Regions from separate parts of the Sodalis praecaptivus genome, predicted to be linked through region 1. Evidence: predicted binding sites of a transcription regulator. Region 1 holds the regulator's gene; each other region holds the start of a gene.

Region 1 (10,645 bases):
CAGGTTGATGCTCAGAGCAATGACCTTGCCCAATTGGCGCCCCACTTGTTCGATGACTTCCACCGCCAGCCCGTCGCCGCGGTTGGCGGCCTGGCAAATGGTGTCTATCCGACAGTCGTCCGCCGTCAGTTTGCTGGCATAACCCTGGCTGAGCAACAGACGCACCCGTTGCTCTATCGCGGCATTGGCGGCAATGGTTTCCAGACAGCCAAAATTGCCGCAGTGGCAGCGCTCTCCCAGCGGGTCGACCTGAATATGGCCCATTTCACCGACGTTGCCGTTGCTGCCAAGGAATATCTGGCCATTAATCAAAATCCCCGCGCCGGTACCGCGGTGCAGACGTACTAAAATAGAATCGGCGCAGTCCTGGGTTGCACCAAAATAGTGCTCCGCCAGCGCCAAACTGCGTATGTCGTGGCCTACAAACGCGGTAAGATTGAAGCGCTGTTCTAACTGCTCGACCAGGGGCCAATGGTGAACCTGTATGTGGGGCATGTAGCGGACAATGCCGGAGAAAGGATCGACCAGCCCCGGTAAAATCACCGAGATAGCGATAAGTTCGCGGATTTTACGTTGCGCCTGTTCGAGGAAGTCGGCGATAGCCTCCATGAGCGCCAGCTCCAAGGTCTGCTGTGTCCGCTGCGGAAGCGGGAAGTACGCCTCCATTAGGGCCTTGCCGCTCAGATCATAGAGCATGATCGTCGCATCGTGCCGGCCGAGGCGCACGCCGATGGCCTGGAAGGCGCGGGTCTCGGCCACGATAGAGATCGCCCGCCTGCCGCCGGTGGACGCTTGCTGATCCACTTCGCGAATCAAGCCGCGTTCCAGCAATTGGCGGGTAATCTTGGTGATACTGGCGGGCGCGAGCTGACTCTGTTCGGCTATCTGGATGCGGGAAATGGGCCCCATTTGATCGATGAGACGGTAGACCGCCGCGCTATTCAACTGTTTAACAAGGTCAATATTGCCTATCGGGGTCTGTCCGCCTGGTGTCATCGCTTACTCGCTTATGGTCAAACTTCGTTGCCGTTAACGATAGTTTTACTGATTTTATAATCGCGGGTGAAGGCGGTTAAATTGGCGATTTTGCCCACCGTCAGCGTCCCTAACCTCGCGTCCGCGCCCATTGCCCGTGCCGGGTAAAGGGTGGCCATGCGCAACGCCTCATCCAGCGCGATACCGGCGTATTCGACACTATTGCGCACTGCTTCAATCATGGTAAGCGCCGAGCCGCTGAGGGTACCGTGCTCATCCACGCACAGGCCATCGCGATAGTATATTGTTTTGCCGGCAAAAATGAACCGATCAATATTCTCGGCGCCGGCCGGGGCGGTGGCATCGGTGACCAGCACCAGGCGATCGCCCTTGATGCGTTTGGCGTTGCGTACGTTGGCCCAGTTCACGTGCAGGCCATCGGCGATAATGCCGCAGTAAATTTCGGGGGCGTCGAACAGGGCGCCGATGACCCCCGGTTCGCGTCCGACCAGCGGCGGCATAGCGTTAAACAGATGGGTGGCGAAGCTGACGCCGGCGGCGAAACCCGCCTTGGCCTGATCATAGGTGGCGTTGGAATGGCCGATGGAAACGCGGATACCGGCAGCGCTGATCCGACGGATCACCTGGGGGTCCACCTGCTCGGGGGCCAGGGTCATTTTGCTGATCACATCGCTGTTCGCGCAAAGAAATTCCACCATCTCTTCCGTTGGCGCGCGCATTAATGCCGGATCATGGGTACCTTTCTTGGCCGGGCTGAGGTACGGGCCTTCCAGATGCAGTCCCAGCGCCTGATGTTTATGCTGCGCCAAAAAAGCGCGCATCACTTCCACCGCTCGACGCATAAATTCATCGGTACTGGTAATCAGGGTCGGCAGGAAACTGGTGCAGCCGGAGCGCTGGTTGGCGGCCTGCATCGTTTCCAACGTTTCGACAGACAACGCCGCCAGGCTGTCGTTGAACTGCACGCCGCCGCAGCCGTTTAGCTGCAGATCGATGAAACCGGGCGCCAGCGCGGCACCGGCCAGATCGCGGCGTTCAATGCCGGCAGGCAGGCTGTCGGCGGGGCAAATGGCGTCGATAACGCCGTCCGCGACCACCAGGGCGTGGTGATCGAGAATCTCGCTGCCGGTATAAATGCGGCCATTGGTTAAAGCATACATAGTCAGCTCCGGGGTTAGTCGGCGGTGTTCAGATTGTCTTGTTCCAGTTCACGGAAGTAGTTGACCGTTTTCACCTTTAATTCCTGAGTGGACGGTTCATCGCACACCATCACGGCTTTAGCATGCAACTGTAGGCAGGTAATGGTCCACATATGATTGACGTTCCCCTCTACCGCGGCCTGTAGCGCCTGGGCCTTATTATGCCCTATCACCAGAATCATCACTTCTTCCGCATCCAGCAGCGTACCGACACCCACCGTCAGTGCGTAGCGGGGAACTTGCTCAATGTCGTTATCAAAGAAGCGCGAGTTGGCCCGGCGGGTCTCCTGGGTCAGGGTTTTGATGCGCGTGCGCGACGCCAGGGAAGAACCGGGTTCGTTGAAGGCGATGTGACCGTCATTGCCGACGCCGCCCATGAACAGGTGGATTTTGCCATAGGATTTGATCTTCTCTTCATAACGGCGGCATTCGGCGTCAATATCCGGCGCGTTGCCGTTCAGGAGATTGATGTTTTCCCGTGGAATGTCGATATAATTAAAGAAATTATTATACATGAAGGAATGATAGCTTTCGGGATGTTCGGCGGGCAGACCGACATATTCATCCATGTTGAATGTCACCACATGCTTGAAACTGACCTGGCCCGCTTTATGCATCTCAATCAGGCTTTTATAGGCCTCCAACGGCGTGCTGCCGGTGGGCAGGCCGAGAATAAACGGACGATCGGCGCTGGGATTGAACGCCTTGATACGGTTGACAATGTGACGGGCGGCCCATTGGCCAACGTGAGCGGCGGTATGTAATGGAATCAGTCTCATGTTTTACCTCGTAAAATGTTGCGGGGCAGTGTATGACCGGGGAGTATAACCGCTGGGCGCCGACGCCGATATCCGACGTATCGTCCCTCTCTTCGGGGCAACTGCACATTGATTTTTTGTATTGCAAAATAAGTTTGCGCTAAATAATAGAATAAGTCACAAAATAGAGCGATTCAAGATGAAATTTTAGTAGGAAAACGGCTATTATTTTGCGAAGAGAATTAAATCTTTCGCCGGCGGTGCAAACGCGCTGCCGACGATTGCCACAACAAAGGCGGGGTGCCAGCAGACCTGCCGGTAAAAAAAGTCATGCTAATAGGGGGAAAAGGTGAATATACTCAGTTACTTGCAGAAAATAGGCCGGGCGCTGATGGTCCCGGTGGCGACACTGCCCGCCGCCGCTATCCTGATGGGGGTGGGCTATTGGATCGACCCGGTTGGCTGGGGGGGCAGCAATGCGTTGGCGGCCTTTTTCATTAAATCCGGCTCGGCGATTATTGAAAATATGTCGGTGCTGTTCGCCATCGGCGTTGCCTATGGCATGTCGAAAGACAAAGATGGCGCCGCGGCGCTTACCGGTTTCGTTGGCTTCTTGGTGGTCACCACCTTGTGCGCGCCGGCCTCGGTGTCAATGATACAGAAAATTCCCTTGGATCACGTCCCGGCGGCGTTCGGCAAAATCAATAACCAGTTCGTCGGCATCCTGGTGGGGATCATTTCCGCCGAGCTTTACAACCGTTTCAGCCATGTCGAGCTCACCAAAGCGTTGTCGTTTTTCAGCGGACGCCGCCTGGTGCCGATCCTGGTGTCGTTCGTGATGATCTTCATCGCCTTTATCCTGATGTACATTTGGCCGTTGATCTTCAACGCGCTGGTGGCGTTCGGCGAGCATATCCAACAGTTGGGTTCGGTGGGAGCCGGTATCTACGCCTTCTTTAACCGGCTCTTGATTCCGGTCGGCCTGCACCACGCGCTGAATTCGGTATTCTGGTTCGACGTTGCCGGTATTAACGATATTCCCAAATTCCTCGGCGGCCAGCAGTCCATCGAAGCCGGTACCGGTATTATCGGTATTACCGGCCGCTATCAGGCGGGCTTCTTCCCCATCATGATGTTCGGTCTGCCCGGCGCGGCGCTGGCGATTTACCACTGCGCCCGGCCAGAGAACCGCAGTAAAGTCGCGGGGATTATGCTTGCCGCGGCTTTCGCCTCGTTCTTTACCGGCATCACCGAACCGCTGGAATTCTCCTTTATGTTCGTTGCGCCGGTGCTGTATTTCCTGCACGCGCTGCTGACCGGTTTGTCGGTATTTATTGCCGCCAGTATGCATTGGATTGCCGGATTCGGCTTTAGCGCCGGCCTGGTGGATATGGTGCTCTCAAGCCGCAACCCGCTGGCGGTGCAGTGGTATATGCTTATCCCGCAAGGGCTGGTGTTCTTCGTTGTGTACTATCTGGTGTTTCGTTTCACCATCAAACGCTTCAATTTGCTCACCCCGGGCCGCGAGTTGCAAATGGCCGGCGATGAGGCCGATGGCTACGACGTGAACATTGATGCCGCCGGCGAGGGCAAAGGGGATGAGACGCAAATTCTGGCGCGTCGGTATATCAGCGCCATTGGCGGCTCGGATAATCTGACCGGCATTGATGCCTGTATAACCCGTCTGCGTCTTAGCGTGAAAGATAGCTCGCTGGTCAATGATGCGGTCGCGAAAAATCTTGGCGCTCAGGGTGTGATCCGACTGAATAAAGAAAGTCTGCAAATCATCGTCGGCACCCGCGCGGAAATTATCGCCGGCGCCATGCGTACCGTGCTGGCGAGCGGCCCGGTCAGCGCTGCGCGCGCGGTATCGCCCGCGCCGGTCGCGGCCCCCGCGCCCCGCGTGGAATCGGCCCCCGCCGCGGTGAAGCCGGTGGTGGTATCGCTGATATCGCCGATAACCGGTGAAGTGGTTCCGCTGGACCAGGTGCCGGATGAAGCGTTCGCCAGCCGTGCCGTGGGTGAGGGTATTGCCGTACGCCCCACCGATAAACTGGTGCTATCGCCGGCGAACGGCACGCTGGTAAAAGTATTCAATACGCATCACGCTTTCTGCCTGGAAACCGACGGCGGCGCTGAAGTGGTGGTGCATATCGGTATCGATACCGTGGCCCTTAACGGGCAGGGTTTTACTTGCCTGGTGGAAGAGGGCAGTAAGGTGACACAAGGACAGCCTATTCTGGAGCTGGACCTGGCCTACTTGAACGCTAACGCGCGCTCGATGATAAGCCCGGTGGTCGTGAGCAACATGGAGGAGTTCGGCACCCTGACCGCCACCGCCAATACCACGGTAGTGGCCGGTCAAAGCCGGCTTTTGGACCTCACCGGCAAGTAATCGCGCCCGGTGCGCGGCCACGCGGCGCAACGCCCGCGGCCGCGGCGTTATCCGCAATCATTTGCTCAAGCGCCTGTGCTGCCGTTAGGGGGCCAGGCGTTTTCCGTTCTGTCTTTCCCTCGCCGCGCGCGATGCCTTAACCGCACCCACCGGCCGTGCCGGTAAACCGTAATGGAGAATTTCTCTAACAAACGGTTGTGTCCTGGCGTGGCATGTTGGAACATAAGAGCAATGAATGTCGTGCTGTTGTGTAGAGGAATATCAACATGAGTGAGGCTGAAGCCCGCCCAACTAATTTTATTCGTCAAATTATCGACGAAGATCTGGCTTCGGGGAAGCATACATCGGTGCATACCCGTTTCCCGCCGGAGCCCAATGGCTATTTGCATATCGGCCATGCAAAGTCCATTTGCCTTAATTTCGGCATCGCCCAGGATTATCAGGGCCAATGCAACTTGCGTTTCGACGATACCAATCCCGTGAAAGAGGATAGGGAATATGTCGATTCCATTAAGTACGACGTGCAGTGGTTGGGTTTCAACTGGAGCGGTGACATTCACTACTCCTCCGATTATTTCGACCAGCTGCATGACTATGCGTTGGAGCTTATCGACAAAGGGCTGGCCTACGTCGACCAACTGTCGCCGGACGAAATTCGTGAACATCGCGGCACGCTGACGCGCCCGGGTAAAGATAGCCCCTATCGGGATCGTAGCGTGGAAGAAAACCGCGCGCTCTTCGCCAAAATGCGCAACGGCGAATTTGCCGAGGGCAGCGCCTGCCTGCGGGCGAAAATCGATATGGCGTCGCCGTTTATGGTGATGCGCGACCCGGTGCTGTACCGCATTAAATTCGCCGATCACCATCAGACCGGCAACGCGTGGTGCATTTATCCGATGTATGACTTTACCCACTGCATCTCCGATGCGCTGGAAGGGATAACCCATTCGTTATGCACCCTGGAGTTTCAGGATAATCGCCGGCTGTATGACTGGGTGCTGGATAATATCACCCTTGATGTGCATCCCCGGCAGTATGAATTCTCCCGGCTGAATCTCGAATACGCCATCATGTCCAAGCGTAAGCTGAATCTACTGGTGACGGAAAAAATTGTCGAGGGCTGGGACGATCCGCGTATGCCGACCATTTCCGGCCTGCGCCGCCGCGGCTATACGGCGGCTTCGATTCGCGAATTCTGCCGCCGCATCGGCGTGACGAAGCAGGACAATAATGTGGAGATGGCCGCGCTGGAAGCCTGTATTCGCGAAGATTTGAACGAGCGCGCGCCGCGCGCCATGGCGGTGATCGACCCCGTACGGGTGGTCATCGAAAGCCTGCCGGCGGGGCATGAACAGGATATCACGATGCCAAACCATCCCAATAAACCGGAGATGGGGACCCGCCAGGTTGCGTTCAGCCGCGAAATCTATATTGATCGCGCCGACTTTCGTGAAGAAGCCAATAAGCAATACAAGCGTTTAGTGCTGGGTAAGGAAGTCCGTCTGCGCAATGCCTATGTGATTAAGGCTGAGCGCGTGGAAAAAGATGCCCAGGGGCAGATCACCACCATCATCTGCCGCCACGATGCCGATACGCTCAGTAAAGATCCCGCCGACGGGCGCAAGGTGAAAGGCGTGATCCACTGGGTATCGGCCACCCGCGGCGTCGCAGCGGAGTTTCGTCTGTATGACCGGTTGTTTAGCGAGGCCAATCCGGCGGCGGCGGAAGATTTTCTCTCTACGCTGAACCCGGATTCGCTGGTTATCCGGCAGGGCTTTGTCGAAGCCGGCGTACCGGCAGCCAATGCGGATGAACCTTTCCAGTTTGAGCGCGAAGGCTATTTTTGCGCCGACAGCCGCTACTCCAGCCCCTCCCATCCGGTGTTCAACCGCACCGTGGGGCTGCGCGACACCTGGGCCGCGAAAGCCGGGATGTGATCTTGCCCCCCGCGCCGTGATCTTTCCGTTTCTGGCGCAGGGGGAAGCGGTTACGCTGCGCCGCTTATTCCTCTTGCTGCCCGCGCTGCAACGCTTGCGGCAAGTTTTCAAGCTTATCCAAGCTATAGGCGTGCGGATGGTGCCTGAGGCGTAGCTGATAATGGTTGGGCCTGTCGGCCCAGATGTAGCTGTTATCTAACGCATCGGCCGGCGGCGCATATTTGCACGGGATCACCTTGTCACCCACCAGTTGCTTAACGCGGGATGTCAACGCCGCGAACGCCGCATGCTTTTTTCTCTCGACGCTAAAATCGATCCAGGAATGCACCCTCCCCTCTGGGGCCCCGTGGGCGTCAGAGATGAGGGGCTCAGGGCCGTGCAGAGTGGCGTAAACGGTTTTGTCGTAGGGAACGAACGTGATACCCGTTGAGCGAAACGTGGGCAGGGCCTCATGATCGATTTGCGCATACATGCGGGAACTATCGCCGCAGGTGCCTGCCGTCAACGGCGAAGGTTTCGGCGGCCGCGGCGGAGCCTGGCTCGCCACTGCCGCGACGGGATCCCGCGGACGTCTGAGGGTCACCGGCGATGAGGGCGATTGTCTAGACGGGTATGCACCGGCCGCGGTATCGCGTTGCGGGTTGTGTAACCGTCGCGGCAGGGAGCCAGATGGCGTGGCCGGCTGCCAACCGGTCGCGGCGTCGCGTTGGGCGTTTTTGCTGGGGCGCGACGGTACGGGAGTAAGCAGGGTGGTGACGTTGGCAAGCGCCGCATCAATACGCACGGGGCGCGGGGATGCCGGGGGTGTGCTCCTCGCCGCGGTGGCTGGGCGTAACCATTTTGCTTGCCTTACGCCGTTGGGTTCAGACGTGAGCGGCGTTCGCGTGGCGGGAGGCGCTGCCAGCGATGCCACAGCCGCGGGCGGCACAGGGGTGTCTTGCAGGATAGGTTTCATCATCGGGATACCTGTAGGTCGACCAAAGACGTTAGGAGACAGCGTTACCGCTTCCAGGGAGGGCTCGGTGGGTAAGCGCTGTGAACGGATCCCTGCTCCCCTGTTTTTTTGGGGGCAGGGCCGGGCTAGGGGCTGATAATAATTTATCGGCCTATAAGCCCACTGCCCAATAGCCTAAGAAGTTAACTTCCCCGCCGTCATCGGGTGAAAGGCTGATTCAGTACGGGAGAATAGCGGGATGGCGGCAAGTAAGAAAAAAGGGGCGTTATGAAGTGTAAAAGCAAGGCGAGAAAAAACCGCCGGCGGCGGTTTCTCTTTATACGGTCGTGATTGTATGGCGGTAACGTGACGGCGTAGGACGGGTGTCAGAATTTTACGACGTGCGGATCATCTATATCATGCAAGGTTTCATCTTCACGGCAGTCGCCTTCCGCGCAATGGCCATAAAGATAGAGGCTGTGGTTGGTCAGTTTGATATTGTGCTTTTTCGCGATGTCGCGCTGGCGCGCCTCGATAAACTCATCGCGAAATTCGATGACCTTGCCGCAATCCAGGCAAATCAGGTGATCGTGATGGTGTTGCTGGGTGAGCTCGAAAACCGATTTGCCGCCCTCAAAGTTGTGGCGGGTGACAATGCCGGCGTCATCGAACTGATTGAGTACGCGGTAAACGGTGGCCAGCCCGATTTCCTCACCCATATCGATCAGCTTTTTATACAGATCTTCCGCACTGACGTGGTGGCATTCCGGGTCTTGCAACACTTCCAGGATTTTGAGCCTGGGAAGGGTCACTTTCAGGCCGGCCTTCTTTAATGCGATGTTATTGTCAGTCATGCGGGTTTGGTCCTGTTACTTGATAATCAAGTTATAAGCTAACACAGCCTATAACAATCGTCGGCCCGAAAAATGTATCACTGTCTCATTATAGAACTCGCGGTCAGAAATGAAAAAGAGACTCATTTTCATTATAGCCCACTCAGCGAGTAAGGACTATGTTACCTCTTTAGGTTTAAAAAATCACACAAAGTGTGGTGCCATTGTACTGCTTTGGCGGAAAAAGTTACAAAATTGTAGCTATCAATTTGAAAGGAATTATTTATCAAGCATACAATGCGGCATCATGCCGTCCGGGGAGGCCGGACGGCGGTAAGGCGTTAAGCCAAATTCATCTCTTCGCGAACCTGTTTGACCCAGCCGTCGACGCGTTCGGCGGTAAGCTCGGGCTGGCGGTCCTCATCAATGGCCAGACCAATAAAGTGGTCGTCGTCCGCCAGCCCTTTGGACGCCTCGAAATGATAGCCGGCGGTAGGCCAATGGCCGACCAGCGTGGCGCCGTGGGGTTCAATAATGTCCCGCAGGGTGCCCATCGCATCGCAGAAATACTCCGCGTAATCTTCCTGATCGCCGCAGCCGAATAGCGCAACTATCTTGCCGCTGAAATCGACCTCTTCCAACGTCGGGAAAAAATCATCCCAGTCGCACTGCGCTTCGCCGTAATACCAGGTCGGGATACCCAGCAGCAGCCGGTCATACTGTTCCAGATCTTCTTTGCTGCTTTTGGCGATGTCAAAAACATCAGCAACATCGGTACCCAGTTGCTTTTGGATCATCTTGGCAATATTTTCGGTATTGCCGGTATCACTGCCAAAGAAAATGCCTACACTCGCCATGAATATCAAAACCTCATAAAAATTAAGGGTATGCCCAATCGTCAACCTTAAGCTGATAAGGGCAATGATAGCAGACCCTCACTTAAGGAGATACCTGCCGGCGGGGGCTTTTTGCGTCAATTGCGCCCGCCGTGACGTGTACGCCGCAGGTGCAAAGGCGTGCCGGCCTAATGCCTGTGCCACGGTTTAGCGGCAGGCAGACGCGCGGCCTGCTTTACGGCCAGCGATCGGTCTGTTTAAGGCCTGTGCCACAAATGACGCTCTGCCGCCGCGGGACCCCTCCTTCAGCCGGCGGGCCGCTGGCGTTCAAGCTCCGCCAGCAGGATAAGTTCGATAAGCTCACTGCGGGATATATCCCGCTGATCGGCCAGTTTATTCAGCGCATCCACCGCCTGCGCATTGATTTTCAACTCCACTCGACGCAGCCCGCGCACTTTGTCACGCCGCAGCTGGTTACGCTTATTGATTCTGAGCTGCTCATCCCGAGAAAGAGGACTGGTTTTCGGCCTTCCCGGGCGGCGTTCATCCGTAAATAAATCCAGCGTAGTGCGGTCCGTTTGTTCTTTTGCCATAGTTGATGAAGGGAATATGCAACCGTAAGCGGCGGGGTCGCCGGCGGCTGGCCTGAGCCCTGGCCGGCGTCCTCCGTAGCGTTAGTTTCACCGGTCCCTGGAGGTAGCCGGCATCCAAAAACCCGTCATCTTACCCCAGTGAAGCGGGTGGCGACAATGGCTAA
Region 2 (10,645 bases), 990 kb from region 1:
CATCGCTTAAGGTTTAAACGTCAGCTGGATATATCGAGCACCCGTCATATCCGCAATGACTTTCATAATATCGATTCATCTCACAGAAATGATCTATAGCCAAACATATGATCCTCTTATCATTAGTAAGCAAATTAGATATTAAAACACAAACTAATCTGAAGAGTGTTCCTATGAATGATAAATTTGACTCTACCGCCGCATCCTCCGCCGTAACGTATCATCCGGCAATCGAAAATCCTTTAGTCGCAACGGGAATCATACTGCAATTTGCCGCTGATTTCATTCCTTACGTAGGCGGAATAATATCAACCGTCATCGCTTTACTCTGGCCCAAAAGCCAAGAAGATGCCTGGACTCAAATAAAAGAAAAAGTGAAAGCTTTAGTCAATGAGGAAATTGATAATGAAGAATGGAACGTCCTGAAAGATTTGGTTGATGAGTTTGAAGACAAAGTTTCTGAATTTTCACAAGCCCTTTCGGCGGGAAACTATGAGTCCGCCAAAATCGTCTACAGTACATTAACAGTTTATTTTATCGGTATAGATGAAAGGTTTAAAATTCAAGGTCAGACTTTAGGCTATACTTTCGCCCCCCTTTATTGCACTACTGTCTCGCTGATTTTGGCTTTTCGTTTGGAAGTCATTCAACATGCAAGCCAGTTAAAACTGGATCAAGAGCTAATCGATACCGAAAACACAAGAATTAGAAATTTGGCGCTAACCGCCATTGATTATATCGAGAAAATCACTGAAACCCATGAGAAATATGTCATTGATAAATTAAGTCAACAGAATGCAGGCGACTCTGCGGACAACAAAAACATGAAGAGTATCAATAATATATTCCAGTTCAACCAGTATTACCTCACCAACGTCGTTATTTTTTCCCAGATATGGGGGCAATTTAAACAGCACATCATGACATCCAATCCGATCATCGCTCTGACCTTTCCGGGTATGGCCGCCGGCATATTTTACAAAATTCAAAACGACCAGCCTGTCGCGCTTGATGGTGCGGAGTTAGCAACAATCATAACGCCAGCCTCGGAGGCAGCGGTGATTACCGCCGCGACGTTATACGACACGATTGAGTTTAGCGATGAATATGTGCGGCCTACGGCAGCGAAAGTCGTCTACACTGACCATCAAGACAATATGGGTTATTTTGGGCGGCCCAATGATTTACAGGTCGCCCCCCATGCGATCGACTTTGATGAAAATGACTATGACTACCTCAATTCGATAAGTGCATCGATGTTCGAATTCGTTGGCCGCGCCACCGTGACCTCAGCTAAAGGCACCTCGATATCGGCCGGCAAGCAAAACGATCCCGATGTAATGACATTGAAGCTTGAATGCCCTTATCGCATTGCGCTGATTTACGTTCCTGATGATGAAATTGGCTATGATTACCTGCAATCGGGTCATCAGATGAGCGGCATTGCCTGCGGCGTCGTGTACGATAATACTTTATCGGCGGCTTATGCTAAGGCAGCACAACGGCAATGGATGGCAAAATAATCTGCACAAGTGCGAGGAGCGCGCCCGCCTTGCGCGCTCCTTGTCCCTGCGGATAACGCGACAAGCCACCGGATACCGCCTCGCTGCGTGAAGTCCGAATCCACTTGCTTCATGACGGATGCCGTGCGCGACAACCAGAGGCCGGGCGGCACGCCTGCGATAAGGCCAGCCTCTTAGCTATCAACCAGGGAATTCCCATCGCGTTCCAGAGGATCTCGAGCTCGCCAGGCGCTAGGGTGGCGGCGAACGAATGATTTTTCCCATTTGCAACGGCTATGTTCATAATGTCAGACTCTTATTGCGTTGAAAGAATGCACCCCGCGAAATCACTTTCCCCGGATTTGCCGGCTCTGCCACCCTCTGACGCATTTGTAAGGCATTCAGAGAGATCGTTTTTCCCGGATTCTCCGGGTCTGCTATTCTTTTACGGCTATAAAAGGTACTTAAGGCTATCATCCTCCCAGGATTTTGTGGGTCTGCCACTCGCTTGCGTCTATATAGTATGCTACGCGTAACGGTTTCCCCGGGGTTTTCCGGATCTGGGACTCTTTTACGCTTATAGAGGGTATTGCGGGAAATCATCTCTCCGGGATTCTCTGGATCAGCAACTTTTTTGCGCTTATATAGCGCATTGCGAGAGATCATTTCGCCGGGATTTTCCGGGTTTTCGATTTTCTGACGCATTCTTAAGGTATTTCTGGACACCATTTTCCCCGGATTATCAGGGTCAGCCACCTTTTTTCTCTTATATAATTTATTGCAAGAAATCATCTCACCCAGATTATCGGGATCTGCAACCATTTTACGCTTATATAGCACATTACGGGAAATCAACGCCCCAACATTTTCCGGGTCTGCGACCTTAACCCTGCCGTTTAATGTACTTTGTGAAATTGTTTTCCCCTGGTTTTCTGGATCTATCACCTTAATACGCTTATATAAGGCACTGCGAGAAATCAGTTTCCCCGGATTATGCGGGTCTTCGACCTTTTTGCGCTTATATAACGCCCCCCGAGACACCAGTTTCCCTTCATTTGCCGGGTCTACCACCTTCTGGCGCAAATGTAGAGTAGTTCGCGAAATCATTTTTCCCGGATTTTCCGGGTCTATCACCTTCTTACGCCGGTATGGCGCAGGGCGAAAACTTGTCTGCTCAAGACCCTTTGAATCGACGATCCTGTCATCCAAAGGTGTATTATATATTTTCTTGGCATAGGTTATTACGCTATGATTCTGCAAACGCAGTAATCGTGCGCAGTTTACTGACCTATTCTGCACGCTGTTGCCGTCGATGTGCAGGTGTGCGAGTCGATAGCATGCATTGGAAATTTTTATGGCATACGGAGTTATGCCTTGGCACTGGTTAATCGCTGGAGGTGAAGATGGTTCTATGTGTTCAGGTGATCCATATCCATCAATGCATGGGTAAATGCCTTTCGTAATTCGCATCTTTACAGATTCCTTTCCGTTGTGATACCAACGCTCTAAACGCCCACCCTGACCTACCCCTTATCGTGCTTATGACACAATCGGTCATCGCCTGTGCGATGACAGCAACAAATGGTTGGGGCAACGGGGCGGGTTCTAATGTCATCGACAACGCCGACGCGGGAGAGATGTCGACGGCTGCTATCACCGCTGATGGTAGTTAGCGCACCAGGTTACATATTGCTGGTTTACGGCGATAACGCGTACCGCTTTATGCTTGCCAATATGAAGCCAAGTAACCTGAACGTCCCTTGAAGCCTCGTCGAGCCGGTACAGTCGGCAAAATGCCGTGGCATGCAACAATGCTTCCGGTCAGTGTACGGTCAATGCCCTAGACGCAGCCTCTACGTCACAGGATAAATGAGGTTGTGTGGCATTGTAAAAGGCGGCGCTCGTGATACCCTATCGGCGCACACATTAAGCTCGTCCGCGCTCAGGATCCCGCTGCCCGTTAATAATGGCGCGTCCTTTGTCGCGCGCGATATATATCCATGCAGTGACGTTTAAGAAACTTTCTGGCTCAAAATCCTGAGTGAATAATAATTCAAACTTGAGGTGTTATTTTTACGCCCCTGATCCATTAACGCTAAGAGGTAATTAAAGGAAACGCATAGGTCTTATTTCTCGCTGACTTTCTGGATTGGCGTCTACATTCAAACGTGTTCGAGTGTAGATTCCCTACGGATACAACTTAAGAAAACAGGTGATCGCACATGTCCTATAAACAATGGGTTGATATAAGCATTAAGCCAATAAATTTTGACATGACAATAAAAAACGTGACGCTGCATTGGGGTAAATTTCATGCACAAAGCAATAAAGATATTGAAATACCGCTTTCTAGGTTAGAAGGTAAGATTATTCATGCTAATACTATTTACGACATTTGTTCGTGCGGTCGCGACGGTGCATCAACAGGGACTCAAGGCAGCATCTCCCTATTTGATGGAAAGAAATGGATTGCTGAATACATATGGAACAACCCGTGGTGGCCCAGCGCGAGCGAGTCACTGCTGGTTTGCGATGTAAGTTTGGACTATTTCTATCGTTCTCAGCTGTACGGGATCGGGGAGTATGAACGTCCCATTGGCTCAGTTATTATCGATGTAATTAAACATCAAGATCAAAAAACGTGACGGTAAACAACTCTCCACATCGTCATTAAAATGGCCGTTCTAGCTTAGGCCATCGCGTATCTCGCGTGAAGTTACCATTGGTTTTCTAAATCCTCAAGCATACGGCAAAATCGAAGGGCGGATAGCGTAGCGCCAAAAAACCATATCGCGGGAACATTACGCCATGTGTTCTCACGTACGAAGGAGAGGGATTTCCATATAGGCGTGGCGGCGACGCGCGCCCTGGCGGCTTCATCGCCGTGATCTAGACAAATGGCGCGGAGCGGTGGCAATTTCGCCAGGTATTCGATGCCGACTACCGCGGTGCCCCAAAACGTATTTTCTCCCTGCCAAGCGTTGTCGATGGCCAGTTGCCGCATGACGTCCCCGAAAAGGCTTGTCTCACCGAGGATGAAGACATGACGATCGTCTATTAGCGAGAAAACCAGCAACGGCTGTCGCCGATAGGAGCCAAGGCGCGCCTTGGCGTCCGCCAATTGTCGATCAAAAAAGTCCAGGTGTTCCCGGGCCGCTGCCGCCCTGTCCAGCCGTTCAGCCAGCGACAGCAGGCCGGCACGTACCGTGCGCAAGGGATGACCGCGCTCGTCGGTAAAGTTGAACTCCATGGCGGGAGCGATGTCATGGAATTGATCCGCGCGCGGGCCATATCCCTGGGAATACAGAATCAGATCCGGTTTCAGTTCGGCGATGAATTCCAGATTGGGTGCGTCACGCTGGCCAACATCAATGACGCCGACGGGCAACGCTGGCTCCCTTACCCACAGTCGATAGTCATGGGTATCGGCCGCCGCCAATGGCGTCACGCCCAAGGCAAAAAGCAATTCCAGCGGCAGCCATTCCAGGGAAATAATACGTTTAACCGGCTTATCCGTCTGCGCCGAAGCGCCCGGTAACCATGGCATCAGCAGCAACGCGGTAACCACACGGCGCCGGTTCGCGTCAATAACCGATGAACGCCTCGCCATCAAGACCTTCTCCCTACTGGCGCGTCGTTCTTGAGGCTGCATTCGGTAGCACGCGTCGTTCGTTTCCCACAAGAGGGTAAAAATTCGGCATTCCGCGCCAAGGTGGCCTTCCTGCCCCCGCTGAGGGTACCTTCCGTCATAAGTGTCCTAAAGCAAATGATAATCATTCGAGTGAAAATTGTAGATGCAGAAGGATAGCGATCGCAATCGGAATTTAAAATGCGACGGTCCAAGGCAACGCCGGGGGCGGTTTCCATCACGCCACATCCGCGTACCATAGACGGTAACCCTACCCCCTGAAGACAATGAAATGACCTACGGACGCTTGGCGGGATAACGTCGATATCCCTCTGCTCGCCAAAACGACCATGCTGGGACACCAATCCTCTTCCGCCTCATCGCCCTAATGTGCCCGCACGCTAAGCCTGGCCCCTCTTAGTCCTTTTCACGCCAGTCAATTGATTTTACTGACCAATACAAATATTTACATATTTAGGCAAAACCTTTTTTGAATTAATAATACAAATGATTATCATTGGCTTTAATAATTTTCGCTTCTTACTTTCGAGAGCCGCAACAGGGTACGGCACGCTGAATAAGACGCTCGATAACAACACATCTCGATCTTTCCGACGGAAAACACTATGCTCCCGAATCGCAAGGAAACTCGCGCTAACAACCTCGTGCCAAGCATCCGCAAAACCTTTACGGTGTCCTTGTTGGCCATGGCGGTACAGACGCTTCTCAACCAGGCAATGGCGCAGACGACCGAGTCCAGTTCGACCAAAAGCGACAGCCAGAATGATGTGATAGTGGTAAATGCCACCTCCGATGGCGATAACGGTGGCGCAGAGAACAAAGATTATCAGGTGACGACCACCCGAGCCGGCACAAAACTTCTTCTGACGCCGCGCGATATCCCCCAATCCGTCAGTGTCATTACTCAGCAGCGTATGCAGGATCAGCAGTTACAAACGGTTAACGATGTGCTGAATAACACCACCGGCATTACCAGTAATTTGGTGGACAGTGAACGCTCGGAATATTATTCTCGCGGCTTTAAGCTCACTAATTTCACATTCGATGGCATTCCTACCTCGGTGGGCGATGCCTGGAATTTCGGGGACGCCGCTTCGGATACGGCGATATATGATCGCATCGAGGTGGTGCGTGGCGCCACCGGTCTGTTGACGGGCGCAGGCAGCCCGGCAGCGTCAGTGAATATGGTGCGTAAACACGCCGACAGCAAAGCGCTCACCGGAACGCTGAGCGCCAGCTACGGCAGCTGGGATAAACAGCGTTATGTCGCAGACGTTTCAGCCCCGTTGAATGAAGCGGGATCGGTGCGGGGACGCGTTATCGCGGGTTATCAGGATCAAGATAGCTGGCTAGATCGTTACCATAAAAATACCAAATTCCTTTATGGCGTGCTTGATGCGGATATCACCGATGATACTACGGTGTCGCTCGGCTACGATTATCAAGACGCAGATACCCGCGATCCCACTTGGGGCGGTAATCCGGTGTTTTACAGCAATGGCTCGCTTACGCATTACCAACGCAGCCTGAACTCTTCGGCGGACTGGACTTACTACCACACGACAGCGCGCAAAGTGTATGCCGATTTGGTCCATAACTTCGATAATGGCTGGCGTGTGAGTCTAAATGGCACCCACGCTGAAAACACCTTCAGTGATAAACTGCTTTATGTCGGATACCAGTCTTATCCCGATGCCACCACCGGTGAAGGTGCGGATGGTTACGGCAGCATGGATCGTGGTAAGCGTGAACTAACATCGGTGGACGGCTATGCCAGCGGCCCCTTCGCGTTGTTCGGTCGTAAGCATCAACTGATGCTTGGCGTTACCTACAGCCGTCAACACAATGTGACCGACAGCCAGGATGGTGTAACCGATTTAGACGCCTATGACATCACCGCCAACGATCTTGGCGCGTTTAATAATCACTGGAACGGCAATATCGCCGAACCGGCATGGCAGGGCTGGTATCAAAATGCCGATGATGTGGTACGTCAGAAATCGGCCTACAGCGCCGCACGCTTTTCGCTGGCGGATCCACTGTCTCTGATTGTCGGTGCACGTTACACACAATACAGCTCCGACGGCAGCAGCGGCAATATGGAAAAAAACAACATCACCCCGTATGCGGGCCTGGTGTATGACATCAACGAGAGCTGGTCAGCTTACGCCAGTTATACCTCGATTTTCCAGCCGCAAACCTATCGTGATAGCAGCGGTCATTATCTGTCGCCGGTCACCGGCAAAAGCTATGAAACAGGCCTCAAGTCTGCGTGGCTTGATGGTCGTCTGACCGCGACCATGGCGATTTTCCGCATTGAGCAAAACAATGTCGGTGAAGAAGAGAATGGCGTTTATGTCAACAACAGCAGCGAACAGGCCTATGTTGCGACCAAGGGCGCGCGCAGCAAAGGGGCGGAATTTGAGCTTAACGGGGCGCTAACCGACAACCTGCAAATGACATTCGGCGCAACACGTTATGTGGCCCGTGATTCGGAGGGGCGTTACAACCCGGATCAACCGCAAACCGAGTTCAAATTGTTTTCCAGCTATCGCTTGCCAATGCTCCAGGCGCTGACCATGGGAGGGGGTATCAAGTGGCAGAACCGCGTGTATGAAGACCTTACCGCGCCCGATGGCAGCACTCAGCGCGTCTATCAGAGCAGTTATCCCCTGGCAAATCTCTTTGCCCGCTATCAAGTTACCAAACAAATGGCGGTGCAGGCGAACGTCGATAACCTGTTTGACCGCACTTATTATTCTTACATGAACGGTTATGTCTATGGGGAACCGCTTAACGTCTCGGTTAGCCTGTCATATCAGTTCTAAGCAGTCAGCAAGCGAGGGGGCATGAGCGGATGAGCTGAAGCTGTCCGCCGGGTCGGATTGGACGCGAGCGACGTCACCGTCAAAAAAGGAAGTCAACCCCGTTACACCGCGATAAACGACCGAAAAGGACGTCGGCGTTTATCCCCTGGCGGAGGGCTAAGAAGACGACCGGCTCAGCCTTCGCTAGACGTTATCCAATAGCGCGGCAACATACAGCAGAAAACGATCTTCAAAATTCGCCAAATTCAGCCCGGTCAGTTCAGTAATGCGCCGCAGGCGATATTCAAGCGTATTTTTGTGTATAAACAACGCTTTGGCCGTCTCACCCGCCTGCTGATTATGGCAAAACCACGTATGAAGCGTTTTTCTAAATACACCATTACCATCCTGCGCTTTAAGGCGCTGCAATGGGCTGACTAACTCAGCGGCCTGCCAGCCATCGCGCAGACTATCAAGCAGTACCGGCAGCTTAATGTCCTGGTAACAGAAACAGTGTACCTCGGGCATCCGCTGCTTACCGACGCTGATGGTGGTTTTCGCCGTGTGATAGGAGCGCACCACCCCGCCTTCTTCGGGGAAAAAGTTCCCCAGCGCCAAACGGACTTTAAGCGGGCTTTCCTGCTGTAAACGTTGATAAAGTTGTGTCATGCGGCGCTTGTGTTCTTCCGGCTCCCAGCGCTCAGCATGTAAGTAAGCCGGTTTCAACACGACCATTTCGGTAAGCGAGACGATCGCCATGAGGTCATCTTTGCCTGTTTCTCTCAGCAACGATTGCAACTGCTGTAATTCACTCATCGCCGTACTGACGCCAAGCTGACCGCTGTCTAATTCCACCACCATAGCGACACGCGGTAACGACAGGTCCACCCCCAAGCGCTGCGCCCACTCGCGAATATTGGCGGGATAAGTCTCGTTGCGCACCATGCTCAGGACCAGCTCTTCCCGCAATCGGCTGTTTTGCGCCAGAAGTTGCAGCAGGTGCGCTTGTTCCAGCATCATTTCCGCCGTCATGCAGACCAGTTCACCGAACTGCATGAGCCCGTTAGGCTCCCCCGTAAGACCGATCACTCCCACGATTTGGTTGTTGAAATGCAACGGCAGATTAATGCCCGGTTTCACACCCTGTAAGGTATGCATCGAGGCAGCATCTATCGATACCACCCGCCGTTGACTGAGCGCCAATAGCGCTCCCTCATGAATTTCACCAATACGTTCCCGATCGCCACTTCCAATTATACGTCCCCGGGTATCCATGACATTGATGTTGCAGTCGATAATTTTCATGGTTCGCTCGACAATCGAGTAAGCCAATTTCGCGTCGAAATCATAATCTGTCATTTATCATCCCTCTGCTGCAGCGTAAAAAACATGTCGCAAGCAGAAAACATCCCTATCATCAATACGCCACATTCATTGCTAATTTGCCCCAATTTAATAAACTTTCTGATACAAACTTCGTCATTATTTAGAAAGAGGACGCATTTATCTCAGATAAACATTATCATTCATTCCCTGGGGAAAATAAAGCGCTACCGCGCATTAGAGAAAATAGTAAATCATCGGCAAAGGATTAATGAAAATTATCGCCGCCAGCATATTATGACGACGATAATAATAGATGCTTATTCCACCAGACAAATACGACATGTATTGGTACTGCCAATTTTCCCAATGCTGTCCCCTTGTGTCAGGATAACGCTATCCCCTGGGGCCAGAGCACCGTTCGCTTTCAGCAGCGCTATAGCATCTTGTGCCGAGCCCACGCCTACAGCGCGGCCCTTGAACGGCAGGGGTGTAACGCCGCGATACAGCGCGGCCTGATTCAAGGTGGCGGTATGGCGCGATAACGCATAAATCGGTATCCGAGAACTTATGCGAGACATCATGCGGGCGGTGCGTCCCGACTCCGTCATCGCGATGACGGCTTTAACGCCCTGCAAATGATTCGCCGCGTACATGGCCGCCATCGCCGCCATCTCCTCGATGTTGGTAAACTCTACATCGAGGCGGTGCTTTGAGGGGGTGACTTGCGGGCTGCTCTCTGCTCCCAGGCAGACGTTCGCCATCGCCGCTACGGCTTCGACAGGATAGTTGCCCGCGGCGGTTTCGGCCGAAAGCATCACCGCATCCGTACCGTCCAGTACCGCATTGGCCACGTCCATCACTTCAGCCCGCGTCGGCATGGGGCTGGCAATCATTGACTCCATCATTTGCGTTGCGGTGATCACCACGCGGTTTAATTGTCGCGCTCGTTGTATTAAACGTTTTTGTACTCCCATCAACGCGGCATCACCTATTTCCACACCCAGATCGCCACGGGCCACCATAATGGCATCGGCGGCGCGGATCATATCATCCATGTTTTCCGGCGTGGCCACGGCCTCAGCGCGCTCCACTTTAGCGATAATGGCCGCCTGGCAACCCGCTTCACGCGCCAAACGGCGCGCCCGGCGTAAGTCATCACCGGTGCGCGGGAACGAAACCGCCAAATAATCCACATGCATTTTGGCTGCGAGTAGAATATCCGCTTGGTCTTTTTCCGTTAGCGCGTCAGCGGAAAGACCGCCACCGAGCTTATTCACCCCTTTGTTATTCGAGAGTATTCCGCCCACGATCACGCGGGTGACGATTTTCTCGCCGACAATATCGGACACGCCCAACCGAAT
Region 3 (10,645 bases), 880 kb from region 1:
CGTACAGAGTATCAAAAAGCGCAATATTTCCATCTGGATGTTTCCAGAAGGGACCCGCAGCCGCGGTCGCGGTTTGCTGCCCTTTAAAACCGGGGCGTTCTACACCGCGATTGCCGCCGAGGTTCCTATTGTGCCGATTTGCGTTTCTAATACCTCGAACAAAATCAAACTCAATCGCTGGTCCAACGGCTTGGTCATCATCGAAATCTTGCCGCCGGTCGAAACGGCCGGTTATAGCCGTGAGCAGGTGCGCGCATTGACCCGACACTGTCGGGAAGTGATGAAAAACAAGCTCGACGATTTGAACGCGGAAGTGGCCAGGCGAGAAACGCTGGAGCGCTGAAAGCTTTTGACCCCAGACCGTCGGTCGCGACTTGACGAACGGCGGGTGCTGCAAGGGCGAAAGCCTTTCCCCTTAATGCCGGCCGGATCCGTAACAATAAAGCCGTGGCCGGGACGAATTGAGGCCCAGGCGCAATTCGGTCCCGGTGTACGGTTGATGATTTCCCGGCCTGACGCAGGCCGGACATGACGAGAAAAGCTTTGCCGTGTCTAATGGAGCAGATATGTCACTCAGTCGGCGTCGGTTTATTCAGGCATCCGGGGTTACGCTTGCGGCCAGCGCGCTGCCGCTGCGGGCGCGAGCCGCCGATGCGCCCGTAGCGCTGCCGATCCCACCCTTGCTGGAATCACGCCGCGGGCAGCCGTTATTTCTGACGCTGCAGCGCTCGCACTGGACCTTTGCCGCCGGCCGACGCGCCGCTACCTGGGGCATCAACGGCGGTTATCTCGGCCCGACGGTGCGGGTGTTCAACGGTGATGACGTCAAACTTATTTATAACAATCGGCTGAATGAACCCGTGGCAATGACCGTCAGCGGTCTGCAGATGCCCGGTACGCTAATGGGCGGCGCGGCGCGGATGATGTCGCCGGGCGCGGACTGGTCGCCGGTGCTGCCGATCCGTCAGCCGGCGGCCACCTGTTGGTACCATGCCAATACTCCTAATCGTATGGCGCCGCATGTCTATAACGGCCTGGCGGGGTTATGGCTGGTGGAGGATGCCCTAAGCAAAGTGCTGCCGCTGCCGAATCATTATGGCGTCGATGACTTCCCGCTTATCATCCAGGACAAACGGCTGGATAATTTCGGCCAGCCGGTGTACAACCCACCCGCCAGCGGCGGTTTCCTCGGTGATACTCTGCTGGTGAACGGCGCGCAGAGCCCCTTTGTGGAAGTGTCGCGCGGTTGGGTGCGTCTGCGGCTGCTCAATGCCTCCAACGCTCGGCGTTATCAGCTGCAACTCAGCGACGGCCGCGCCATGCAGGTCGTTGCCGGCGACCAGGGGTTCTTGCCTGCGCCGGTGCCGGTCACCCGGCTGTCGCTGGCGCCTGGCGAGCGGCGTGAGATTCTCATCGACATGTCCAAAGGGGAAGACGTGGTCATCACCGCCGGCGAAGCGGCCGGTCTGATGGATCGGGTACGCGGCTTTTTTGAACCCTCGTCAATACTGGTCAATACCACGGTGCTGACGCTTAAACCGACCGGGCTGTTACCCTTGGTCACCGATAACCTGCCGATGCGCTTGTTGTCCGATCAACTGATCGACGGCGGCATCAGCCGCACCCGCGAGTTCTCCCTCGGGGGGGCTACCCCCGATATCAACGGTGCGCTATGGAATATGAGCCGCAACGACTTTCAAAGTTTACAGGGCAGTTTTGAGCGCTGGATAGTCCATACCAATACCCCGCAGGCGTTCCATATTCAGGGGGTGGCTTTTCTGATTAAACGCGTCAATGGCAGCACGCCATTGCCGGAAGATCAGGGTTGGAAAGATACGGTGTGGGTCGATAACGAAGTGGAACTGCTGGTTTGGTTCCCACAGGTGGCGCCGGAGCACTTTCCTTATCTCTATTACAGCCAGACGCTGGAAATGGCCGATCGCGGCGCCACGGGGCAATTTGTCGTACGGCCCGCGGCCCTGGGTTAACGGCGGCGCAGAGTGCGCCACCGCCGTGAGGTGCCGCCGCGACAGCAAAGCCGTGCGCGTCGCGCCGAACGTGGCGCGCGTCGCCAAAGCGGCCAGTGCGTGAAAACGGGGCAGGGGGAGCCAGCGCTATTCCTGCGCTGGGAGCTAGCGCGGCCCGCTACCCTCGCGGCGCCGGATCCGGCTTCGGTCTCAGACCATAGCCATGGTATCCGGATGCGAACCCAGCCGTTTGCCGCTGTCCAATGTGGCAATGGCATCCAGATCATCCTGCGTCAGGCTGAAGTCGAGTACGTCGAAGTTAGCGCGTATCCGCGCCGGCGTGACCGATTTCGGGATCACCACCAAGGCGTTATCGATATGCCAGCGGATAACAATCTGCGCCGGCGTTTTGCCGTATTTGTCCGCCAGCTCTCGGATAATCGCCTGGTCAAACACCCCTTTACCGCCCTGCGCCAGAGGACTCCAGGATTCAGTCAAAATCTGATGCCGGGCATCGAAGTCTCGTAACGCCTGCTGCTGCAACAGCGGATGCAGCTCAATTTGGTTTATCACCGGCACCACGCCGGTTTCATCCAGCAGGCGCTGAAGATGGTGCGGCTCGAAATTACACACCCCGATGCTTTTCGCCAGCCCTTCTTCCTTCAGTTTCACCATGTCGCGCCAGGCCTGTACAAAGTTATCCTTGCTCGGTACCGGCCAGTGCATTAAATAAAGATCGACATAATCCAGGCGTAGCTTGGCCAGACTTTGCTCGATAGCCTTCTGGGCCATGGTTTGATCGCCGTTCCACAGTTTAGTGGTAATAAACAGATCTTCCCGCGCCACCGTGGCGCCCTGCAGCGCCTGACCGACACCCTCTTCGTTTTTGTAAATAGCCGCGGTATCAATGGAGCGATAGCCGGCCTCCAGCGCCGCCTCGATTGCGGTGACCACTTCCTGGTTACTGGCTTTCCAAACCCCCAAACCCAACTGCGGCATGGTATGTCCATCGTGGAATGTGACCGTAGGTTGCGTTGTCATGCTTTCTCCTTTTTTGTCCAAGCGCCGCGCCCGTGCGGGACGGCGAGGGCCATGAGTGATGGGATAAGTTTAGTTTTAGCAGAAAAAAGAGCCTGCCGCGGCGTCGGCGATGCGTTAGGGCCGCTGTGCGCGCAATGATGTTAGGCGGTGACCCGCTTCACGCCGCGGCGATGGGGAAAACGGCCGGCCGCAACAGATTTGCCTGCGTTACTGCATCACGGGTTTAGGCGTTTTTCACCCGCCGCCGGCGGATAATCAGCAGTACGCTGCCTATCAGACCGGTGACCAGCAGCACCACGGGCAGGACGATTAGCGCCATCATCACCTGATCTTCATGATGTTTCACCACCGGCACATGACTGATAGCATAGCCAAGGGTCACCAGCACGGTGACCCAGATTAGCGCGCTTAACCAATTGAACAGCTGAAAACGGGTATTGCTGAGGCCGGAGATGCCGGCCATCGTCGGCAGCAGCGTGCGCACAAAAGCCAGAAAACGGCCGACCAGCAGCGCGGTCAGCCCGTGACGATTAAACATGGTGTAAGCGCGCAGGTGATAGTGGGCGGGCAGATGGAGCAACCAACTTCTGACGATGCGCGTATCACCCAGCCAGCGCCCCTGCAGGTAGCTGAACCAGCAGCCGAAACCCGCCGCCGCGCTGAGAATGATGAGCGTGGGAAAAAACGCCATGACGCCTTTGGCGACCATCGCGCCCGAGAGCAGCAGTAGACTATCACCCGGCAAAAAGGAAGCCGGCAGCAATCCATTTTCTAAAAACAGCGTGGTAAACATTACCCCATAGACCACCCAGATCACCCGGGGATCGGCCAAAGCGGCAAAATCCTGATGCCAAAGCGCCCGGATAATCTCTTCTAGTAGATTCATTTCAACCTGCTTACTCACATTTTATCGACAGCTTAGCGTTACGCCGGTTCCCAGTCCTTGATCCATCACCCAACCAAACACTTTTTTTAATCTATTTTAGTCAGCAAAGCGTCAACCGGCGATTAATCGGCGCATAAACGTGATTTTATCGCTCTCCTTGCGCGATGCGGGCGAAGCCGGCGGCCAAATCGTCGATGAGATCATCGCCGTTTTCCAGCCCGATGTGCAGCCGCACCAGCGTGCCGGTGAAATCGACACCGCCCGCGGGCCGTATGGCCGCCAGTTCTTCCGGCTGATTCGCCAGTATCAGCGATTCGAAACCGCCCCATGAGTAAGCCATGCTGAAATGCGTGAAGTGGTCCAGGTAATGTGCCAGTTGCTGATCGCTTAATCGTTGCTTTAGCACAAAAGAAAACAGCCCGCTGGCCCCGGTGAAGTCGCGCACGAAGACGTCATGCCCTTTGCTGCCCGGCAGCGCCGGGTGATTGACTACCGCCACCTCAGGCCGCTGCGCCAGCCAGCGCGCCACGCGCAGGCCGTTTTCCTCATGCTGCTTTAGCCGGATGCCGAGCGTACGCAGCCCCCGTGCGGCCATATACGCGGTATCGGCGTCAACCATCTGTCCCATCAGATAGGATTGCTCGCGCAACTGCTCCCAGCAGCGCGCGTTGGCTACCGCGGTACCGATCATCGCATCGGAATGGCCGATCAGATATTTAGTGCCGGCTTGAAGGGAGATATCGACGCCCAAATCCAGCGCCTTAAGTAATATGCCTGCCGCCCAGGTATTATCCAGCATAATGACGATATCCGGCTTTCTGGCCCGCACCGCGCGTACGATGGCCGGGATATCCTGCACTTCCATGGTAATCGAACCGGGGGATTCCAGCATCACCACCCGCGTATTATCCTGAAGCAGAGAGCCGATATCCGCACCGATGAGCGGATCAAACCACGTGGTGGCGATATTCATTTTGCCAAGGATATGCCGGCAGAAGTCTTGCGTCGGTTCATAGGCTGAATTGGTCACCAATATATGATCGCCCGCCGAGACGAAGGAAAGAATCGCATTGCTGACTGCTGCGGTACCGCAGGGATAGAGCGCGCAGCCGGCACCCCCTTCCAACTCCACCATCGCTTGCTGCAATGAGAAATGAGTAAGCGTGCCGCGCCGGCCATAAAACAGCTCGCCGCTGGCGCGTCCCGCCGTCGCCTTTTTCTTATGCTGGACTGAGTCAAAAACCAGCGAGGATGCCCGCTGGATTACCGGATTAACCGACCCATGGGTAAACGAGGGTTTTCTGCCGGCGCTGACCAGCACCGTTTCCAATTTCTTCGACGTCATTATTCGCGCTTTGCCTTCTAGCAGAGATGATAAATACCGTACGTGGCGGCGGGAGGTGTGTCATGCGATTCAGGTTATCACTAATGCCGGGCGCGGGGCAGACGTTGCGCCGGCTTTTTCGCCGTTTGGCGCTACCGCGCTATTATGCCCGCGCGGTATCGACAGCAAATATCGGTTTCGACCTCGATGGCGGTTCCACGGACACCCTGGGGTTTTATTGCGCGGGTGAAAATTTTACTATGCTATTACCCCGAAGGTGACGGGTGCGTAGCACAAATAATAATGATAACCACTATCAATTCCTGTCCCATTTGCTATTATTCTGGCTGAATTAATTTTGGGTGAGTATCGGGTGGAGGCACAGCGTGAAATCGGCTGTTAAGCAACAGAGTTTATCATTTGACGGCGTATTAGCCGGACACGGCGCAGTATTCGCCCCGATGCTGCGCGGCATTTTCCTGAGCCTGCTTTTGGGGGCGGGCGTGGTGGGCAGCGCCATCGCCGCGCCGACCACTGCCGCGCCGCCGGCCACTGCCGCCTCGGCCGAGGCCGCCGTCGATACAACCCCAACGCCTACCGCCGATCAGACCGCGGCCAGCAGCCCGTTGTCGCTGCCGGCTTCGGTGTCGGCTACGCCCGCACAGCGGCAATTAATGCAGATGGACCTCTCCGTTTGGGGCATGTATCAGCACGCCGATATCGTAGTGAAAATCGTTATGATTGGCCTGCTGCTGGCCTCGGTCGTCACCTGGGCACTGTTTTTCGGTAAAGGGGCAGAATTATTGGCGGTTAAGCGCCGGTTGCGCCGCGAGTTGCAGCTGCTAAAAGACGTGCGCAGCCTGGATCAAGCCACGACGGTGGCGGCCAATTTCTCTCCCCGCAGCTTGAGCGCCAGTTTATTGGCCGAAACCGCCAACGAACTCGACCTGTCGGCCCGCCTCAGCGATAACAACGGGATTAAAGAGCGCGTGGCGTTTCGTCTGGAGCGCCGGGTTGCCGGCGTTAGCCGCGCCATGGGGAAAGGTAACGGTTTTCTCGCCACTATCGGCGCCATCTCCCCCTTTATCGGTCTGTTCGGCACCGTTTGGGGCATCATGAACAGTTTTATCGGCATCGCCCACACCCAGACCACCAATCTGGCGGTAGTGGCGCCCGGTATTGCCGAAGCGCTGCTGGCGACGGCCATTGGCCTGTTTGCCGCGATTCCGGCGGTGGTTATTTATAATATCTTTGCCCGTACCATCGCCAGCTACAAAGCGATGGTGGGGGACTGCGCCGCACAGCTGCTGCTGTTGCTCGGCCGCGATTTGGATCTGGCCGCAGAAGCGGGCAGCCAAGTGTCCGCACAGGTGACCAAGTTTCGGGTTGGATAAGTCATGGCGATGCATTTAAACGAGGATGTTGATACCGACGGCGAAATGCACGATATCAACGTTACGCCTTTTATCGACGTTATGCTGGTGCTGCTGATTATCTTTATGGTCGCCGCGCCGCTGGCAACGGTAGATATCCGGGTGGATTTACCCAACTCCACCGCCGCGCCTCAACCGCGGCCTGACAAGCCTGTATATTTATCGGTTAAAGCGGATAAACAGCTGTTTATAGGCGATCGGACGGTAACGATGGCGACGCTCGCCCAGACGCTGGACGAACAGACTCAAGGCAATAAAGACACGCCGATATTTTTCCAAGCCGATAAGAGCGTGGACTATGCCACGCTGATGTCGGTGATGGATAACCTGCGTAAAGCGGGGTATTTCAAAGTTGGCCTGGTAGGGCTGGAATCCCCCGGACAGGGATAACTGTTCGCCGGCGGACGGGCGCCGGCGCCGTTAGCGCTGGGTGTCATGCTCGGCCGGTCGCGTCAAGCAGCCCATCGTTGCAACGTCCCGTCCTAAGCGCGAACGTCGATGCTCACCTGGGCCCACTTGGCGTTTGCCGCGTTGAACGCGCCGGTCTGTATCCGGTCAGACGCTTATCCCAAATGATTACCCCCGGTAACGCCGTGTACCTCCGCCGTCACATAGCTTGATTCCTGCGAGGCAAGGTAAACATAGATAGGCGCCAGTTCTGCAGGCTGACCCGCGCGGCCCAGCGGGGTCGAGGTACCGAAAGAGGGGAGCGCATCCGTTGGCTGTCCTCCGGACACCTGCAGGACGGTCCAGATGGGCCCCGGGGCCACGCAATTAACGCGAATTCCTTTCTGCGCCACTTGTTTGGCCAAGCCGCGGGTATAATTCAGGATGGCGGCTTTGGTCGAGGCGTAATCCAGCAGCGTCGGACTGGGTTGATATGCCTGGATTGACGATGTAGTGATAATCGAAGCGCCGGGGGGCAAATGGGGGAGCGCGGCTTTAGTCATCCAAAATAGGGAAAAAACATTCGTTTCAAACGTTTCGCGAAACTGCTCGGTGGTGAGGTCGGCGATATCTTCCACGGCGGTTTGCTTACCGGCCACCAGGGCCAGAATATCCAGGCCGCCCAATTGATTCAGCGCATCCTCAACCACCTTCACGTTAACCGATTCGTCACGCAAATCGCCCGGCAGCAGCACCACTTTACGACCGGCTTCTTTAACCAATTCGGCGACCTGCTCGGCGTCTTTATGCTCGCTGGGATGATAGGCCAGAGCGACATCGGCGCCTTCCCGGGCAAAGGCGATAGCCGCCGCGCGTCCGATGCCGGAGTCGGCACCCGTTACCAAGGCTTTACGGCCTTCAAGGCGACCGGTGCCGCGATAACTCTTTTCACCACAGTCAGGAACAGGGGTCATGTCGGTTTGCAAGCCGGGCGGATTCTGTTGTTGTTTAGGAAAGCCGTCCTTTGAATATTGGGTCACCGGATTTTGCATTTTATATTGATCATAATCAGCCATTATTCTCTCCATGTGCTGTGTCTGTTTTGGCGAAAGGTAGCATTAAGGTTAGTTAATGTTTATGAATTTGTCTAATTACTATCAGAATAAGTAAATTTATCGATAACAAACTATGTAACGGTAAATAATATAATAATCTGAGGTAAGGGGTTGTTGCGTGATTTTTTATTCTCTTTCTGAAAAATTGCCGTATCATTATCCCTATTATGCTGATGGAAAAAGCGTTCTCTCTGCAATGCTATTGCAATGTAAGGGAGCGACTCCAGCGAGCGTTTATTTTTGCTGCGAGTAAATCAGTGTAATTATTCTTATCATTCCCTTCCGATTGGTCTTTCACTCCTTTTTCGGTATATTAAATTAACTATGGCGATAGGAAACAGCGTTAATAACCTGAACTTTAGTACAGGTTGTTAGTCAATTTCTTTACTGATACTATAAATACGCTTTAAATATCTTCTGCTCATTTTTATTTATAATGATAAAAGGATGGTCTATGTTTAATTTGATCAACGTAGAATACAAAGACATAATAAATGACAGGCTGGAAGAATTATATCTTCTGCGCAAAAGAACGTTTAAAGATCGTTTGAATTGGAAGGTTACCTGTAAAGGAGAACGTGAATTTGATGAGTACGATAACGAAAACACTCACTACTTGCTTGGGTGCTATAACGGTGAACTGATTTGCAGCGTCCGATTTATCAGCATGAAATACCCTAACATGATTACCGGCCCCTTTCGCGACTTTTTTCATTACACTGCGTCAGCAGACGATACACTATTGGAGTCGAGCCGCTTTTTTGTCGATAAAGACAGAGTTAAGTCATTGACGGAAACTAAACTGCCCTTTTGCCATCTGCTGTTTTTAGGCATGATTAATTACACGCGCGCCATCGGGATGAAAGGGATACTCACCGTGTGCAGCCGGTCGATGTACACCATCCTCAAGCGCAGCGGCTGGAATATTCAGGTAGAAACCATCGGTAATTCTGAAAAAGACGAACCGGTTTATCTGCTGCGACTCGCCATCGATGACGATAGTCAGGCCAATTTAATAAAATATATCCGGCGTTATCATTATTGTGATGAGTATTATCTAAAGAAATGGCCCGTTTATCTGTAATCGCGACGTTTTAAAGAGTTATTTGTGGATAAAGCGTGACCGCCTTCTGACAGATATCGATTGTCAATGGCATGAGCTATCCTAGGCCAAAAAGAATATACTCCACCACGCTATTTCTTGAGCCATTGACAATGTAATTAGATAGCTACTCATTGAAATTAAGTAGGTGCAGGTCCGTCGCTTTTTTTATGGCATGTTTGGCGTTAATGACGTCGAGCTTTACGATGAGGTTGCCGATATGGAATTTTACGGTGCTTTCGGTAATGCCCATAATGATAGCGATCTCGCGGTAGGTTTTACCGATACTGGCCCAATGCAGCGCCTCGATTTCGCGGGATGTAAGCCTTTTCTCCACTTTAGCATGCAGTTTATTGGTCTGCTGCGTCTTCTCCGCTAGAAATCGGTTATGAATGGAAAGAAACAGCAGGTAAAGACGGTCCTCGTGGTCGCTGATACATTTCATCAGCAAGTCGGGATCGCTTTCAGTGTACAGGCTCAGCATAGCCAGATTATTTTCATAATCGTGCAACGGAAAAGTATAGCCACGGGTGATGTTGTATTCTGAACTTTGGATGAAAATATTGCTTTTCTGACGTTTGGTTTTTTTAAAGTAATTCTTGTGCCAGGGGAACGACATAATCTTTTGGCTAGCGACCAACAGAACGGGATCTTGCTTATATAATTCATTCTTCATGTATTTTTCTACCCAGTCCTTTGGGTAGTTAGAATAGATGACGGGTTTTTCATCCTGCGATTTGTTGAAAATAAAATAAGCGAAGCGGATGGGCTGACCTATATTCATTTCATGCTGTAGGAGATCATGAATTTCTGCAATGATCAGACCGTTTTCCCGAGACGTAAATGGCTTAATTATAGAGAACATTTTGCTTCTCATCGTTTGATTTAAGTGATAATGGCGGTATATTGAGGCGCAAAAGGATAATCATGAAAATATTTTCCAGGCATTGTCTGCCATGAGAAAATTAGCAACAGGCAAAACGTGCCCGTTAGCGGTTGTGCGCACTTAACACGATATAGCTTTTAAATAACCAATTTGTTTGATTATTAGTTTTTATATTGTTAGCGAGAATGAAAAGATTTGGCTAATGTTTATGCCGCTAAATATACCACGTATCTATTATTTACTATTCAGTATCATGTTATTTTCACAATAAGTCAAATTTTATTGTTGGGAGGGTATTAACCTAAAAGTAACTTAAATAATTATTAAATTTATAATTTGTGTATATTATAAAATGAATGATGCATCTGATTAGCCGGCTAACTTTACGTCTGCGCCACGATGCGGCCATGACGCATCCGGCGAAGCTGACACGAGAGCGGGTTTAACTTATACTTCTTCTTCATGCCATTGTGGTGACATCCTTTCAGGGGATAGGCCCGCGCA

The links. The regulator Fur, encoded in region 1, represses iron uptake genes when iron is present. The targets are predictions, from matches to a motif close to ATAATAATGAGAACNACTATCAA.
Positions count from the first base shown of each region.
Region 2: the regulator Fur is predicted to act here: its motif matches at 5,626-5,648, upstream of fhuE (ferric-rhodotorulic acid/ferric-coprogen receptor FhuE).
Region 3: the regulator Fur is predicted to act here: its motif matches at 5,516-5,538, upstream of exbB (tol-pal system-associated acyl-CoA thioesterase).

Region 1 covers NZ_CP006569.1:3,222,622-3,233,266, reverse strand. Annotated here, with positions in the region: gene nagC (DNA-binding transcriptional regulator NagC) at 1-996, opposite strand, end outside; gene nagA (N-acetylglucosamine-6-phosphate deacetylase) at 1,014-2,156, opposite strand; gene nagB (glucosamine-6-phosphate deaminase) at 2,171-2,974, opposite strand; gene nagE (N-acetylglucosamine-specific PTS transporter subunit IIBC) at 3,303-5,348, shown strand; gene glnS (glutamine--tRNA ligase) at 5,615-7,285, shown strand; gene SANT_RS14235 (hypothetical protein) at 7,350-8,243, opposite strand; gene fur (ferric iron uptake transcriptional regulator) at 8,606-9,073, opposite strand; gene fldA (flavodoxin FldA) at 9,394-9,909, opposite strand; gene ybfE (LexA regulated protein) at 10,194-10,481, opposite strand; gene ybfF (esterase) at 10,642-10,645, opposite strand, start outside.
Region 2 covers NZ_CP006569.1:2,231,821-2,242,465, reverse strand. Annotated here, with positions in the region: gene SANT_RS09945 (insecticidal delta-endotoxin Cry8Ea1 family protein) at 174-1,523, shown strand; gene SANT_RS22920 (hypothetical protein) at 1,803-2,972, opposite strand; gene SANT_RS09935 (aegerolysin family protein) at 3,725-4,147, shown strand; gene fhuD (Fe(3+)-hydroxamate ABC transporter substrate-binding protein FhuD) at 4,219-5,112, opposite strand; gene fhuE (ferric-rhodotorulic acid/ferric-coprogen receptor FhuE) at 5,757-7,979, shown strand; gene SANT_RS09920 (CdaR family transcriptional regulator) at 8,163-9,317, opposite strand; gene pyk (pyruvate kinase) at 9,602-10,645, opposite strand, start outside.
Region 3 covers NZ_CP006569.1:4,101,869-4,112,513, reverse strand. Annotated here, with positions in the region: gene SANT_RS18355 (1-acylglycerol-3-phosphate O-acyltransferase) at 1-343, shown strand, start outside; gene ftsP (cell division protein FtsP) at 567-1,988, shown strand; gene dkgA (2,5-didehydrogluconate reductase DkgA) at 2,178-3,008, opposite strand; gene SANT_RS18340 (DedA family protein) at 3,232-3,894, opposite strand; gene metC (cystathionine beta-lyase) at 4,040-5,239, opposite strand; gene exbB (tol-pal system-associated acyl-CoA thioesterase) at 5,605-6,612, shown strand; gene exbD (TonB system transport protein ExbD) at 6,616-7,041, shown strand; gene SANT_RS18320 (SDR family oxidoreductase) at 7,215-8,114, opposite strand; gene SANT_RS18315 (acyl-homoserine-lactone synthase) at 8,608-9,237, shown strand; gene SANT_RS18310 (LuxR family transcriptional regulator) at 9,383-10,039, opposite strand.